One region of the Flintibacter sp. HCN-6482 genome, then DNA from elsewhere that is predicted to be linked to it. Evidence: predicted binding sites of a transcription regulator. Region 1 holds the regulator's gene; the other holds the start of a gene.
What was found. Region 1 encodes Rex, which represses fermentation and respiration genes when NADH is low (regulators of the CRP and FNR family bind a similar motif). Its sites were predicted from a motif close to ATTGTTAANNNNTTAACAAT; they were not measured.
Positions count from the first base shown of each region.

Region 1 (7,506 bases):
CACCTACCAGCCGGCCAAAAGCATCAAATTGGCAACTTATGCCAGCCGCTGCATTGAAAATGAAATCCTGATGTATTTGAGAAAGACAGCGAATCAGAAGACAGAGCTGTCCTTTGACGAGCCCTTGAATACCGACTGGGACGGAAACGAGCTGCTGCTGTCCGACATTCTGGGGACCGATGGGGACCTGGTCATGCGGCCCATCGAGGCGGACGTGGACCGCCAGCTGCTGCGCCAGGCCATGGACCGGCTGGAGCCCCGGGAGAGGCAGATTATTACCATGCGCTTTGGGCTGGACGGCCGCCCAGAGCGGACACAGAAGGAGGTGGCGGACCAGCTGGGCATCTCACAGTCCTATATCTCACGGCTGGAGAAGCGGATCATCGCCCGGCTGAAGAAGGAGATCGTCCGCATGATGTGAGGGCAAACTGTACAGAAGCTGGCTGCTTATCGTTGACCATTTTTATAAATTGTGAAAAACCTCTGGTAAAAGTCGGAGAGATGTGGTATAGTAAGGCCGAGAAATATCCCAGGAGATCTGAGGGGCGGAAGACTTTGATTTCCTGGGATATGTTCTGCTTCGCGCAAATTATGACAGGAAGAGAGAAAGGGAGATGTCGTTATGTATGATGCGTTCGCGGGCTTAATCAGTCAGATCAGCGGTTTCATGTACAGTTACCTGTTGATCGTCATGCTGCTGGGCGTAGGCCTGTACTTCACCTTCCGGAGCAAGTTTGTCCAGCTGCGCCTGCTGCCGGAGTCGATTCGCGTGGTAGGAGAAAAGACGGGGGATCAGCACTCGGTTTCCGCATTTGAGGCGCTGATGGTATCCACAGCCAGCCGCGTGGGTACCGGAAATATTGTAGGTGTGGCCAATGCCATCGCCATCGGCGGCTATGGCGCCGTGTTCTGGATGTGGCTGATCGCCATTGTGGGAGGCGCGACTGCCTTTGTAGAGAGCACGCTGGCCCAGATCTATAAGAAAAAGGACCCGGAGGGCGGCAGCTATGGTGGTCCGTCCTACTACATTCAGGCGGCTCTTAAGAGCCGGGTGCTGGGCGTTGTCTTCGCCATCGCCCTCATCGCCACCTATGCCGGTGGTTTCAATATGCTGGCCTCCTACAACCTGATTAGCAGCTTTACCAGCTATGACTTCTACGCCAGTGCCGGCACCTTTACCCTGGGCGGCAAAGAGTACAGCGTTGTGGCCGTGGTGGGCGGCGTGATCCTGGCCATCCTGGTGGCCATCTGTGTACTGGGCGGCGGCAAGCGGATCGTCAAGGTTACCGGCGTTTTGGTCCCTGTCATGGGTGTGTTGTATATCCTGATGGCCCTGGTGGTCATGGTGATGAATCTGAATATGATCCCCAGTGTCCTGGGCCGCATTTTCAGCGAGGCATTTGATTTCGGAGCCATGTTCGGCGGTGCCGTGGGCTTTGGTTCCTCGGCCATCATGCAGGGCATTAAGCGTGGCCTGTACTCCAACGAGGCCGGTGTGGGTTCCGCCCCCAACGCCGCCGCGGCCGCTGACGTATCCCACCCCGTCAAGCAGGGATTGGTCCAGATGCTGTCCGTCTTTATTGACACCATCCTGGTCTGTACCGCCACGGCCATGATGTGCCTGTGTACCGGCATCGATATCAAGGGCGGACTGGAGGGTGCGCCCCTGGTCCAGGCGTCTCTGGCTACTACCTTCGGCGCGGTAGGCCCCTACTTTATCACCTTTGCGCTGCTGCTCTTCGCTTTCACTACCCTGCTGGGCAACTTGTTCTACTGTGAGGGCTGTTTGAACTACATCGCTAACCGCAAGCTGGGAAGCGTGCCGATGACTGTGTTCCGGCTTATCGCTTGCGGGCTGGTTTTTGTAGGGGCCCAGTTGTCCTTTGGCTTGGTCTGGGACCTGGCCGATGTGCTCATGGGCATTATGGCCATCATCAACCTGCCGGTCATTGTCATTTTGGGCCGTACAGCTATGCGGGCCCTTCAGGACTACATGGAACAGCGCAGGGCGGGCAAGAACCCTGTATTCAAAGCCTCCAGCATCGGCCTGAAGGAAAAAACTGATTTTTGGAACTGAATCTGGCAGGCTTTCTGCCAATAAAAGGCCCAGGGACGACGAATCGTCCCTGGGTCTTTTGAGTCGTAAAAGGATTTGACACAAGGGGGGGCAATCAGGTAAACTATATAAAAACATCATATCCAGTGGCCTCCGCTGTATAGGGGAGGTTGTGCAGATGAGGCGAAAGCTATGAAACGAAATACCCGAGTATCAACGGCGGTGATACGCCGCCTGCCCAGATACTACCGACAGCTCTCAGAGCTTCAGGAGTCCGGCGTTGTCCGGATATCCTCCAATGCCTTAGGGAAATCCATGGGACTGACCGCTTCTCAAATCCGCCAAGATTTGTTCTGCTTCGGTGGTTTTGGGCAGCAGGGCTATGGATATAAGGTGGACAGCCTGAAAGAGGAGATCGGTGATATTTTGGGCATTAATCAGGGCCATACCATTGTGGTGCTGGGGACCGGCAACCTAGGCCGGGCTATCATAGAAAATTTTAAATTTTCCAGTAACGGCTTTCAGCTTTTGGCCGCTTTTGACGTAAATGAGCGGGTGGTGGGGACCAGAATCGCTGGGGTGCCTGTCTATCATGCGGATTCCCTGGAGGCCTTTTTGGGGGAAAACCAAGTGAGCGTAGGCCTGCTGACAGTGCCCATCGCCGCTGCCCAGGAGATGGGGGACCGGCTGGTGGCCGCCGGAGTTCGCGGCATCTGGAATTTTACAAACTATGAGATATCCTGTGTTCGGGATGATGTGGTGGTGGAATCGGTCCATTTTTCTGACAGCCTTTTGGCTCTGAGCTACATGATTACCCAGCGGGAGGATCGGGAGGAAGAGAAGAAGGGGGAGCCACAATGAGAAGGCCTGTGATCGGCCTGCTGTGCGGTGTGATGCTGCTGGGTATGCTGGCCTGCGGCGCTTATGCCCTTTCGGGGGGCGACAGCCTGATCAGCCTCAGCTATCTGACCGGGACTTTTGTGCCAAAGGCTGTGTCTACTGGAAACGAAGCTGCGGAAAAAGCCTTACAGGGCACTTACGAGGAGAGCAAAAAAGGCCTCGATAACCTGCATCAGGGCTATCTGGCGCAACTGGCCGGCGAAGAGAGCGGCGCATACAGCGCCACGCTCCAGGCCAGAGATTGGTCGGATGGCGATGAGATGACACTGACCACTGGGGCTGGAGTCATGTTGATGAACGGAGCCGCCTCCGTTTCTCACGACGGGGCTTTCATAGATGTGACAGACGGAATAGAGCTGGCCTCCGGGGCCCGCCTGACCTCCGGACACCGCTACCTGGTGGGAGAGAATACTGTGGCCAGTGTAACGGTCCTGTCCGGGGCGGCCCAGTTGGGGCTCCAGGGCGTCTATGCCCTGGAAGACGGCAGAGAGGATCCGACGCCCTTCTATGATGTGTGCCAGACGGATTGGTACTACGCTCCCGTAGATTATGTGTACCGAAACACACTGTTTTCTGGGATGGACGAGCACCACTTTGGACCGAGTTCAGCTATGAACCGAGCTATGCTGATGACGGTGCTCTACCAGATGGCTGGAGCGCCGAAAGAGGAACTGGAGCGCGCCAGTGTCACCTTTGCCGACGTGCCGGAGAGTGCCTGGTATGCCCCTTATGTGAAGTGGGGCGCGGAGCAGGGAATTACAGCTGGAACAGGAGCAGACACCTTCAGCCCGGAGCAGCAAGTGACCCGCCAGCAGGTGGCGGCGCTGCTGTACAGCTTCACCACGAGTTACCTTGGGCTGGAAGCGGCTGAGGGGGCCGACCTGTCCGGGTATCAGGACCTGGGGCAGGCCAGCGACTGGGCTCATAATGCCCTGTCCTGGGCTGTGGCGGAGGGAATCATCAGCAGTTCTTCTGCCGACAGCCTGACGCTCAGTCCACAAAAGAGCGCTAACCGGGCTGAAGTGGCCACGATGCTGCGTGCCTTCGCGGAAAAAATTATCTGACATAGGCAGAACCCATCCGCCCCCTCCGCATATGATGAGATTGAGAGCGGCAAACAGCCCCTCTCAGAACTTCATATCAGGAGGTACTTCAAATGGGGTGCTGCAATAACGGTTGGGGCGGCGGAGGCTGCCTGTGGATCATCATTCTGATCATCATCCTGTTCTGCTGCGGCGGCTGGGGCAATAGCTGTGGCTGCAACAATGGCTGTGGCTGTAACAATAACAACGGCTGCGGCTGTGGCTGCTGACCAGGCGATCCAGATTGATCGGGAGGCGCGGACCTGAGAGGGCCCGCGCCTTTTTTATGGTCAACGCGGACAAGCCTGTGCCTGGGGTGCGGCTATGGAAGAGAAGGAAATGCCGGTGGGGTGAAATCCTTTGGGAGAGGGGGAAGAATGCTCGGGAAACAGGTCGTTTTTTTCGAAATCAATCTTGCAATTTTTCCATAAAAGGTGTATGATAAAGCCCGCAAGCAGAACCGACGGACTTGTTTTACAGGAGAAACGGGGTCCGGCGGGTTTTGTCGTGCGTCCGCTGAACTCGGACGCCGCGGGGCATGGGTATGATAGAGGGGCGGGGTCCCCCAGTGGTTTCCAGTTCCTGTCAGGAGGGAAGAGGGGGACCGTATAAAATGCGTGTCCAGGCTCCACAGTTCCAGCGATTGCAGTATAGGGAGGTCGAAATCTGAATGAGTAAATTTCTCAAACGTTCCGCGCAAGGTGCGGGAGTCCCTCATGAAAAAAGGACTTCCAACCTTGAAACGGTAGTGATGCCGCTGCCGTCTAAGATCGTTCTGTCCATGGGACAGCACATTGGCGCTCCGGCTGCCCCCGCCGTGGCCAAGGGCGATCAGGTGTATGTAGGTACCGTGGTAGGCAAGGCCGGAGGCTTCGTGTCCAGCGACATCCACTCCGGCGTATCCGGCACCGTGGACAGCATCGTCACCATTACCGCTCCCAATGGCGCGGCCCAGACCGCCGTGGTCATCATTCCAGACGGGGAGCAGAAGGTGGACCCCGCCGTGGCGCCCCCGGTGGTGACAGACCTAAAGTCTTTCCAGGACGCCATCCGGGCCAGTGGCCTGGTTGGACTGGGCGGAGCCGGCTTCCCCACTGCGGTCAAGCTGGCGCCTAAGAATCTGGATGAGATCGACACTCTGGTGATCAATGGCGCTGAGTGTGAGCCGTACATCACTTCTGACAACCGCTGCCTGATCGAGGACACCCACTTCATCCTGGGCGGTATCAAGGCAGTCATGAAGTATCTGGATATCAAAAAGTGCATCATCGGCATCGAGGGCAATAAGCCCCAGGCAATCGCTAAGATGAAGGATGCCATTGATATGCCCGGTGTCGAGGTCAAGGAGCTGCCCTGCCGCTATCCCCAGGGCGCTGAGAAAGTCCTGATTGAGAATTGCACCGGACGGGAAGTTCCCTTCCCCGGCCTGCCCTCTGACGTGGGGGTTATCGTCATGAACGTTACCTCTGTGGCCTTTGTGGGCAAGTATCTGGAGACCGGCATGCCTCTGGTCACCAAGCGCCTCACGGTGGACGGCGACATCGTCAAAGAGCCCAAGAACGTCGAGGTCATCATCGGCACTCCTGTCCAGGAGCTGCTGGATTTCTGCGGCGGCTTTACCGACGAGCCCGGCAAGGTGCTCTATGGTGGCCCTATGATGGGCAACTGCATCGCTGATCTGTCCCAGCCGGTCCTGAAAAACAACAACGCTGTTCTGGCCTTCTCCAAGAAGTGGGCCCACATCCCCAAGGCCACAAACTGCATCCACTGTGGCCGGTGTACCAACGCCTGCCCTCTGGGCCTGTCCGCCAAGGAGATCGTCCAGGCCTATAACGACGGCAACGTGGAACTGCTCCAGCAGCTCAACGCCGACCTGTGCATGAGCTGCGGCACTTGTTCCTTTGTCTGCCCCGCAAAGCGGCCTCTGGCACCCTCCATCGCCCTGGCCAAGATCATGATGAAGAATGGAGGTAAGAAGTGATGGCCAACAAACTGATTGTCACCGCCGCGCCCCATATCACCAGCGCGGACTCCACCCAGAAGATCATGCAGCGGGTCTGTATTGCCCTGGTGCCCACGCTGATCGCTTCTGTGTTTATTTTTGGAATTAATTCCCTTATCCTTACCGCTATCACCGTAGCCGCCTGTGTTTTCTTTGAGTGGGGCTACTGCAAGATGGTGGGCCGTGAGGTACCCATCGCTGATTTCTCCGCCGTCGTGACTGGCCTCCTGCTGGCCTTTAACCTGCCCGCCAGCCTGCCTTGGTGGATGGCTATCGTGGGTGCCTTTATCGCCATCGTTATCGTGAAGCAGCTCTTCGGCGGCATGGGCTACAACTTCGCCAATCCCGCCATTGTGGCCCGTATCGCTCTTGCGGTTGGCTTTGCCAGCCGTATGGCCAGCTACCCCAAGCCTGAGAATGGGATTGACGCTCTGGCCTCCGCTACTCCGCTGGCCGTTTTTGACCAGCTGGGCTCCAGTGAGTATGTGACTTTGCTGCTGGGCAATCACGGCGGCGTCCTGGGCGAGACCTGCGCCATCACGATTCTGATCGGCGGCATCTATCTAATCGCTACCAAGGTCATTAGCCCGGTCATCCCGGTTACTTATCTGGCCACTGTGGCCGTCCTGTCCCTGGTCGCTGGCCGGGACCCCATCGTGCAGCTGCTCTCTGGCGGCCTGATGCTGGGCGCCTTCTTTATGGCCACTGACTATGTCACTTCCCCTACCACCAACAAGGGCAAGATAATCTTCGGCCTGGGCCTGGGCATCATCACCTGCGCGATCCGCTTCCTGGGTACGATGAATGAGGGCGTGTCCTTCGCCATTCTGCTGATGAATCTGCTGGTCCCCTATATCGAGGTCAACACCCGTCAGGATAAGCTGGGTATCGCCAAGGTGAAAAAGGGAGGTGCCGCGAAATGAGCAACTGGAATCGCGTATTTAAGCCCATCGTGGTGCTGGTGGTCATCTGTATCATCGTCACCGGGGCTCTGGCCGCTACGAACAAGGTAACAAAGCCCATCATTGACGAGGCCATCCGTGTGGCACAGGAGCAGGCCAGGAAGGAGCTGCTGCCTGACGCGGATAACTTCACCAAGGTGGAGGGTGTCGCGGTGGAGAACGTGTCTGACATCTACACCGCGGATAATGGAGTGGGCACTGTGATTACTTGCTCTGCCAAGGGCTACGGTGGGACGGTCACTGTCATGGTGGCCTTCAATCCCGATGACACCATCAAGCAGATCAAGGTCACCGAAGCCGCCGAGACCAAGGGCATCGGCAGCAATGTGACGGAAAACAGCGAGTATCAGGCCAATTACAGCGGCCTGCCTGCCACTCAGGCCCTGGTCCTGGGTACCGATGTGGACGCCTATTCCGGCGCCACTATTTCCAGTCGTGCGGTGAACAACGCTGTGAACTCCGCCATCGACGCCTATAACCAGATTCCTTGAAAGGCGGTGAGTC
Region 1 is NZ_JBBKBK010000002.1:784,083-791,588, reverse strand. It holds gene sigE (RNA polymerase sporulation sigma factor SigE) at 1-421, shown strand, start outside; gene WKS99_RS08905 (alanine/glycine:cation symporter family protein) at 623-2,077, shown strand; gene WKS99_RS08900 (redox-sensing transcriptional repressor Rex) at 2,249-2,917, shown strand; gene WKS99_RS08895 (S-layer homology domain-containing protein) at 2,914-4,020, shown strand; gene WKS99_RS08890 (hypothetical protein) at 4,113-4,268, shown strand; gene rsxC (electron transport complex subunit RsxC) at 4,709-6,019, shown strand; gene WKS99_RS08880 (RnfABCDGE type electron transport complex subunit D) at 6,019-6,963, shown strand; gene WKS99_RS08875 (FMN-binding protein) at 6,960-7,493, shown strand.

Region 2 (7,506 bases), on a different contig from region 1:
ACCGCAAGCGGGGTCTGTGCCTGGAAGGTGGTCTTTAGATGGTTCACATGGATGGCCGCTATGCTGGACGCGAATCCATCCATAGGGGCCGCTGTGGCAACAGTAAAGAAGGGCCTCCCTAGCTTAAAGCTGAAATACCGGGTCATATCGTTAATGGTTCCGGTGCCTACGGCCACCACCAGGTCACAGTCCTGGGGCATATGAATGACCAACTCCCCCAGGGTAGCCTCGTCAAACTCCAAATGGGTCAGTTGGATGATCTCAGCCCGGATACCCGCCTGAGCCAGGATATCCATGCATTTTTGGCCAGCGATCCCATAGGTGATGTGGTCACTGACCAGATAAAGACTGTGGAACCCCAATTCCTTTACAAATTTCGGCAGGTCCGAAAGGGCATCCTTCCTCACACTTACATACTTTAAGGGAGCGCTGTGGGTCTTTCCACAGGGACAGGTAAATGTCCGATTCAAATAGTCGTTCAGCCCATGAGGAGTATGATATAATTCCATTTCTCGATTCTCCTTTTTCGCCTTTATCTCAAAAATTCATTGAGCACCGTCCCCAGCTGGCGGTAGTCGTCGATAGTATAAAATGTAAAGTCAGAGCGGTATATGCTCTCGTCATTGCCACCGGGGCCGTAGTCATCCCCCACATAGACCACTTGGTCATGGGACAGCCCCCGCTCCTCACAGTAGCGGTCTAAGGCATAATATTTACTGTATGGCCGGGGAGCCAAGTCAAAGGAGGAGGATCCACCCACATACACTGTATAGTCCAAGAACAGTTCCTTCACATAGGGGTAGATGGCTCGGCGGCGGCTCCGGTCCGGGTCAAAGGACAGCTTTTCCCTGCTGTCCGCTTCAGTTCCAAGCAGTGGGAGGGTGACACATCCAGAAGGATGGTACTCCACCGATTCCCCCGCATAGTTCATGTAACCAAACTGTCGGCGCAGCTGGTCCATTCGCCGGTCAACCGACTCCCGGTCACAGCGCACCGATATGTTCCGGACTACCTCCATCTCTCCTCGTTCCTGACAGTATTCCCATTCCTGCATCCCGTAATTGGCCAGGATATCAATGGGATAGCCGCCCATCTGTCGAAAAATCCTGGAGCCTGAACCGGCCCCCACAATTAGCAGCCGGTAGAGCTGGGCTAGACGATCCAGCACTTTTTTATTCTCCTCCCCTAAAGGGCATTTGTGCTGCGTTATCGTACCGTCCATATCAAAGGCGATCATCTGGATCCTTTTCCCCACTTTTTCTCCTCCCAGCCGCTTGCATTTTTCTGTTATTTCATTTATACTGAAACTATACACTATTGTGCATTTTTGTCAATGACCGGCGCAAAAAAGCAAAAACAATCACAAATGTTCAAGAGGAAATGATTATGTCGAGAAAGGACCGGTTGCTAAACATCCTGGATTTCTTAAATGACCACAGCTTTGTCACCGTAGATACCCTGAGCCGCCACTTCTTTATCAGTCCCCCCACGGTCTATCGAGACTTAAGGGAGCTGGAAGAACAGATGTTGATTATCCGTGGCAATGGCGGGGCAATGCGCATCTCCGCTGACAGGACCAGTATGCCGCTGGATATCCGCCGGACCATCCACGCCAAGGCCAAAGCCGCCATCGCCCACCGGGCCATGGAGCTAGTCCGCCCACATACCTTTCTCTTTTTGGACGCCTCCTCCACCACTGGCTATCTCATTGACTGCTTCAGTCCCAGTTTGGATCTGACTGTACTCACAAACGGGGTTTCCGCCGCGGTACAACTTACACAGAGGGGGATCCGAACCTATTATACTGGCGGCCGCTTTTTTGGCAGTTCTACTGCGGCCGGGGGCAAGATATCCTATGACTCTTTGGACCGCTTTCATATTGATATGCTTTTTTTCTCCTGTTATGGTGTAGAGCCCAAAGGGGCCATTGTTGATCCCTCTGAGGAGGAAACGCTTCTGCGCCGCCACCTTCTTCGCCGGCCGATCACAAGCGTCTTTTTGTGTGATGGGAGCAAATTTGGCAAGGGATCCATTTTTCGGGTCGCTTCTTTAGATCAGGTGGACTATATGGTCACCGATTCCCCGCTCCCCCCCGCCTACCCATTGCCCCGTCGGGGCATCCTGGTCGCCTCTCAGGACGGAACATAAACAGGCGGCGGAGCGGATCACCCGGACAGGTGTTCCAGCTCCACCGCCTTTTTTGTCTCAAAACGCGCTTGATCCGCCCTTCTGCCTGTTCACTTCTCCTCAACTAAGATTATTTCCTTTTTGGGGGAAGGATAAGATTCTGGCACCGGGCTGTCGGTAATCATATAGTCTATCTCTGATAGAGACGCGATATTATATACCGCTGAGTGGCCAAATTTACTCCCATCGCATAGAAACACGCTGACCGCCGCGTTTTTCAGCAGGAAAGCCCTCAACTCCGTTTCTTTCTCTGAGGTATCCACGATCATTCCCTTCTCATTTACTCCTGATGCTGAGAAGAACATTACGTCGATATTAAAGTTCGCGGCTGTTTCAATGGCCATGGCCCCCCCCACAGAGGAGGAGCTTCCGATTACCTCGCCCCCAAGGCAGTAGGTTCGCAGGCCCAGGCTTTTCAAATGGGCGCCAGTCGTCAAGCTGTTGGTAATGACAATGATATCAGGACGCCCTTTTAAATAGTCGCACAGATAAGAAGCAGTGGTGGAACCGTCGAGAAAGACCACCATATTGTTAAGAGCAAATTTTACGGCCTCCCGGGCCAAAAGATTCTTTTTCTTGTAGTTGACGCTCTTTCGGAAGTCCACCGGAGCTATCACATTCTCCGTCGGAATGTGCATAGCTCCGCCGTGATTGCGAATGATCAGCTTTCGGCGGGCCAGCTCAGTCAGATCACGCCGGATAGTAGGCATACTAACCAAAAGGCTTTTGCTCAGTTCCTCTACCGTGGCAAATTCCTTCTCCGCCAGGACCTTTAGTAGTTTTTGATGTCGTTCTTCTTTCAGCATAGTCCCCTTCTCCATGAGCGAAAATGATTTTTTATTGTTCTATATTAACACTGTTGACAGAAATGCTCACTTCAGTTATTATAGTGGCTATAAAATATGTACAAATCACGAGCCATTTTCCTCCCTTTTGTTTATATATTAACAAAAGGAAATGTTGAAGTCAATGCGCTTGTCTTGTTTCCCTTTCGTTTCTGTTCGAATACCCAGGAGGTCCTGAAATGTGAAAATAGACGCCAACCATTTGAGCGGACCCTGCTCTTGCGGCGGGGAACACCTCCTTGCGACCCAGATATGTGTCATTCAGGAAGGGGCTCTTTTCCATCTGGAGGAAATTCTTTCCAGCATTCCCGTTGTTGGAAAGCGTTGTGCGGTCTACGATGAAAATACTTACCGCGCCATCCCAAATTCCATACACCCTAGAGCGGAGCAGGAAATCATCCTATCCCCCTCTGGGCTCCATGCCGATGAGAACTCTACCGCCAGCGTGTTAGCTCGTCTGGAACCAGATATTCAAGTGATGCTGGCCATTGGCGGGGGTACTGTCCACGATATCACCCGCTATTGCTCGACGGAGCGGGGTATTCCATTCATTTCTATCCCTACCGCCGCCAGTTGCGATGGTTTCTGCTCCAATGTGGCGGCCATGACTTGGCATGGATATAAAAAAACGATACCCTGTCAGGCACCGCTCCTTGTCGTGGCCGATCTTGATGTGATCTCCGCCGCCCCCTGGCGGCTCACCGCAAGCGGGATTGGCGATATGCTGGGCAAATTCATTGCTTTGACTGATTGGCGCATCTCCCATCTCCTCACTGGAGAAAAGCTTTGCCCAGTCATCTATCAAATTATGGAGGATGCTGTTGACAGCATTTGGACCAGATGCCGCGACCTGCGCAGCGGCGGCTCCGCCGCTTACGAGGCGGTAGTCTACGGGCTTTTGATGAGCGGACTTGCCATGCAGATGATTGGCACCTCCCGCCCTGCCTCTGGAGCGGAACACCATGTATCCCATTTCATTGAGGTGGAGCCAGCGGCCCTGCGCACTCATAGCAGCGCTCTCCACGGAGAGAAGGTTGGCGTCGGCACGCTTCTCATCGCTCAGGAATATCAGCGCCTATCCCAGATAGAGAACATCGCCTCACTGGCGCTGCCCTATGCCCCTGTGTCAGATGAGCGGCTGATGGAAGTGTTTGGCCCCAGGCTTTTCTCCGCCTGCCGGGAGGAAAACCTCCATGACTGTCTGGCCCAGGTAACGCCGGAGCGGCTGATACAGCAGTGGCCTCAGATACGGCAAATCATTGCGAAAATCCCTCCCGCCGCTCAGATCCATCAGTTTTTAACGGACCTGAAGGCAAGTGCCTCCCTGTCTGACCTGGGCGTCCCTGAAGCGGCTCTGGAACTGATTTTGGAGGCCTCCCCTCTGATCCGGAACCGGCTCACTTTTATGCGCGTCCGGCGGATGATCCGCCATTAAAAGATAAAAAAGCAGATACAGACAAAAAGCAGACCGCCTGCCGGCCATGTGTGTATTTGAGAGGAGAATGTACTGTGAGTGTGACCATTTCGATCAAGCACGCCTTAAAGAAGTACGGGGAGAATGTGATAATCCCTGACCTGAACCTAGATATCAAGGAGGGAGAATTCTTCACTCTGCTGGGGCCCTCTGGCTGTGGTAAAACCACCCTGCTTCGGATGATCGCCGGTTTTAACTCCATCGAGGGAGGAGACTTCTATTTCAGCAATCGACGCATCAATGACCTGGATCCCGCTAAACGCAACATTGGCATGGTGTTTCAAAACTACGCCATCTTCCCCCACATGACTGTGCGTAAAAATGTGGAGTTCGGTCTGAAGAACAAAAAGCTCCCAAAAGCTGAAATTGCCTCCAAAACCGACGAGTTCATGAAGCTGATGCAGATTGACCAGTATGCCGACCGCCTGCCGGAACGTCTGTCTGGCGGACAGCAGCAGCGTGTTGCTCTAGCTCGTGCCCTGTGTATCCAGCCCGACGTTCTGCTTTTTGATGAACCGCTCTCCAATCTGGACGCCAAGCTCCGGGTGGAGATGCGGACCGTCATCAAGAACATCCAGCACAGCGTCAATATCACTACTGTTTACGTCACCCATGACCAGGAGGAGGCCATGGCCGTTTCCGACCGGATCGCTGTCATGAAGGATGGCGTTATCCAGCATGTCGGAACGCCCAAGAATATCTACCAGCGGCCTGCCAACTTGTTCGTATCTACCTTTATTGGCCGCTCCAATGTGATGAACGCCAAGCTGGTAGTCGAGGGCGGCAGAACCTATCTGCTTACGCAGAAGGGGCATCGGGCCGAGATCCAGAACGTGATGGACCAATACCGCCAGAACCAGGACGTGATCATGTCCGTCCGGCCGGAGGAATTCCTGCTCACCCAGGATGCCACTGTGGATGGCATTGACGGAGTGGTGGATGACTGTGTGTTCCTCGGCCTGAACACACACTATTTTGTCCATTTGGATTCCGGCGAGGAAGTGGAGATCATCCAGGAGTCCTCTATCGACAGCATCATCCGCCCTGGCACTCACATTAAGCTGCAGCTAAACACAGAAAAAGTCAATGTGTTCACCGCCGATGGCTCCGCCAATATCCTCACCGGCGTGTGCAACGACTGCGCTGCATCCTGACAGAGGAGGGCGCATAGTATGACAGTAAAAAAGAAAAAGTTTGAGCTATGGACGGTGGTCTCTCTGGTCCTGCTGGCCACCTTCCTGCTCTTCCTGGTCTACCCCATGTTTGGTCTGCTGAAGCAGTCAGTCATCACACCCGAGGGCCAGTTCTCCCTGGCGGAGTTCACCAAATTTTTCAGCAAGTCCTACTACACAGACACCATGGTCAACAGTATGCTGGTGACCGTCTCCGTCACCGCAGTCTCCCTGATCCTGGGCATCCCTATCGCCTATTTTTACTCCTTTTATAAGATCAAGGGCGCCAAAGCCCTGTTTGTCATCTCCATCTTGTGCTCCATGTCCGCCCCCTTCATCGGGGCCTACTCCTGGATCATGTTGTTGGGCCGTTCCGGCGTCATTACCCAGTTCCTGCTTGGTCTAGGCATTGACATTGGAAGCATCTATGGCTTTAAAGGTATCTTGTTGGTCCAGTCGCTCAAGTTCTTCCCCCTGGTGTTCATCTATATGAACGGCGCATTCAAGAATATCGACAACACCTTGATGGAGGCCTCCGCCAACATGGGCTGCACTGGTGTCAGCCGTCTGTTCCGCATCGTGCTGGCTCTGTCCATGCCCACCATCCTAGCCGCCGGCCTGATGGTGTTCATGCAGGCCTTTGCCGACTTCGGCACCCCTATGCTCATGGGCGAGGGCTTCCAGACCTTCCCCGTGCTGATCTACAACCAGTACCTGGGTGAGGGCGGCCAGAACTTCAACTTCGCCGCAGCCCTTGCTATGATTGCGGTCATTATCACCGCTGTGGTCTTCGGCATTCAGAAGTTCGCCACCAGCCGCTTCAAGTTTTCCATGAACGCCCTGCACCCCGTGGAAAAGAAGGACGCCAAGGGCCTGTCCGGTTTCCTGATGCATCTGTACTGCTATGTGCTGGTGGCTGTGGCCTTCCTGCCCCAGCTGTACATTATCTACCTGTCCTTCCGCAACTGCTCTGGCGCTGTCTTCAAGCCCGGCTTCTCTCTGGGCAACTACGAGGCCGCCACCAAGAAGCTGCTGGGCCGCTCTATTAAAAACACCACCGTTATGGGTATCCTGGCACTGGTCATCATCATCGTGATCGCGGTGCTCATCGCCTATCTGGTGGTCCGCCGCTCCAGCGCCCTGAACAACACCATCGATACTCTGTCTATGCTGCCCTACATTATGCCAGGCGCTGTCATTGGCTTGGCCCTGCTGATTGCTTTTGGCAAGAAGCCCTTTGCCCTCACCGGTACCATGACCATCATGATCATCGCCCTGGTCATCCGCCGTCTGCCCTACACCATCCGTTCAGCAACGGCCACGCTGATGCAGATCTCCATGAGTATCGAGGAAGCAGCCATCAGCCTAGGCGCCTCCAAGGCCAAGACCTTCGTAAAGATCACCGTCCCCATGATGGCAAACGGCATCTTCTCCGGCGCCATCCTCAGCTGGGTAGCCATTGTGACGGAGCTTTCCTCCTCCATCATCCTATATAACCAGAAGAGCATTACCCTGACTATGTCCACCTATGTGGCCATCAGCCGAGGCAACTACGGTCTGGCCGCCGCCTTCGCCGCCATCCTGACGCTGATCACCACCATCTCCCTGCTCATCTATCTGGCTGTGACCAAGTCGGAAGACGTCCGTCTCTAACCCCCTTCCCGGCTTATCTGCGGCCCTGCCGCATGTAAGTATACACCTTATTCTGAGAAGAATGAAAAGGAGAATGAACCATGAAAAAGTTACTTGCCCTTGCCCTGGCCTCTGCCATGGCCCTGTCTCTGGTTGCCTGTGGCTCCAGCGATGACAACAAGAGCGGCGGAACCTC
Region 2 is NZ_JBBKBK010000006.1:14,108-21,613, reverse strand. It holds gene WKS99_RS13180 (sn-glycerol-1-phosphate dehydrogenase) at 1-509, opposite strand, end outside; gene WKS99_RS13175 (phosphomannomutase) at 533-1,255, opposite strand; gene WKS99_RS13170 (DeoR/GlpR family DNA-binding transcription regulator) at 1,387-2,148, shown strand; gene WKS99_RS13165 (DeoR/GlpR family DNA-binding transcription regulator) at 2,238-2,993, opposite strand; gene WKS99_RS13160 (sn-glycerol-1-phosphate dehydrogenase) at 3,214-4,467, shown strand; gene WKS99_RS13155 (ABC transporter ATP-binding protein) at 4,542-5,660, shown strand; gene WKS99_RS13150 (ABC transporter permease) at 5,679-7,331, shown strand; gene WKS99_RS13145 (extracellular solute-binding protein) at 7,412-7,506, shown strand, end outside.
Region 2: WKS99_RS13160 (sn-glycerol-1-phosphate dehydrogenase) is a predicted target of Rex. The motif match lies at 3,120-3,139, and genes of this name have one in related genera.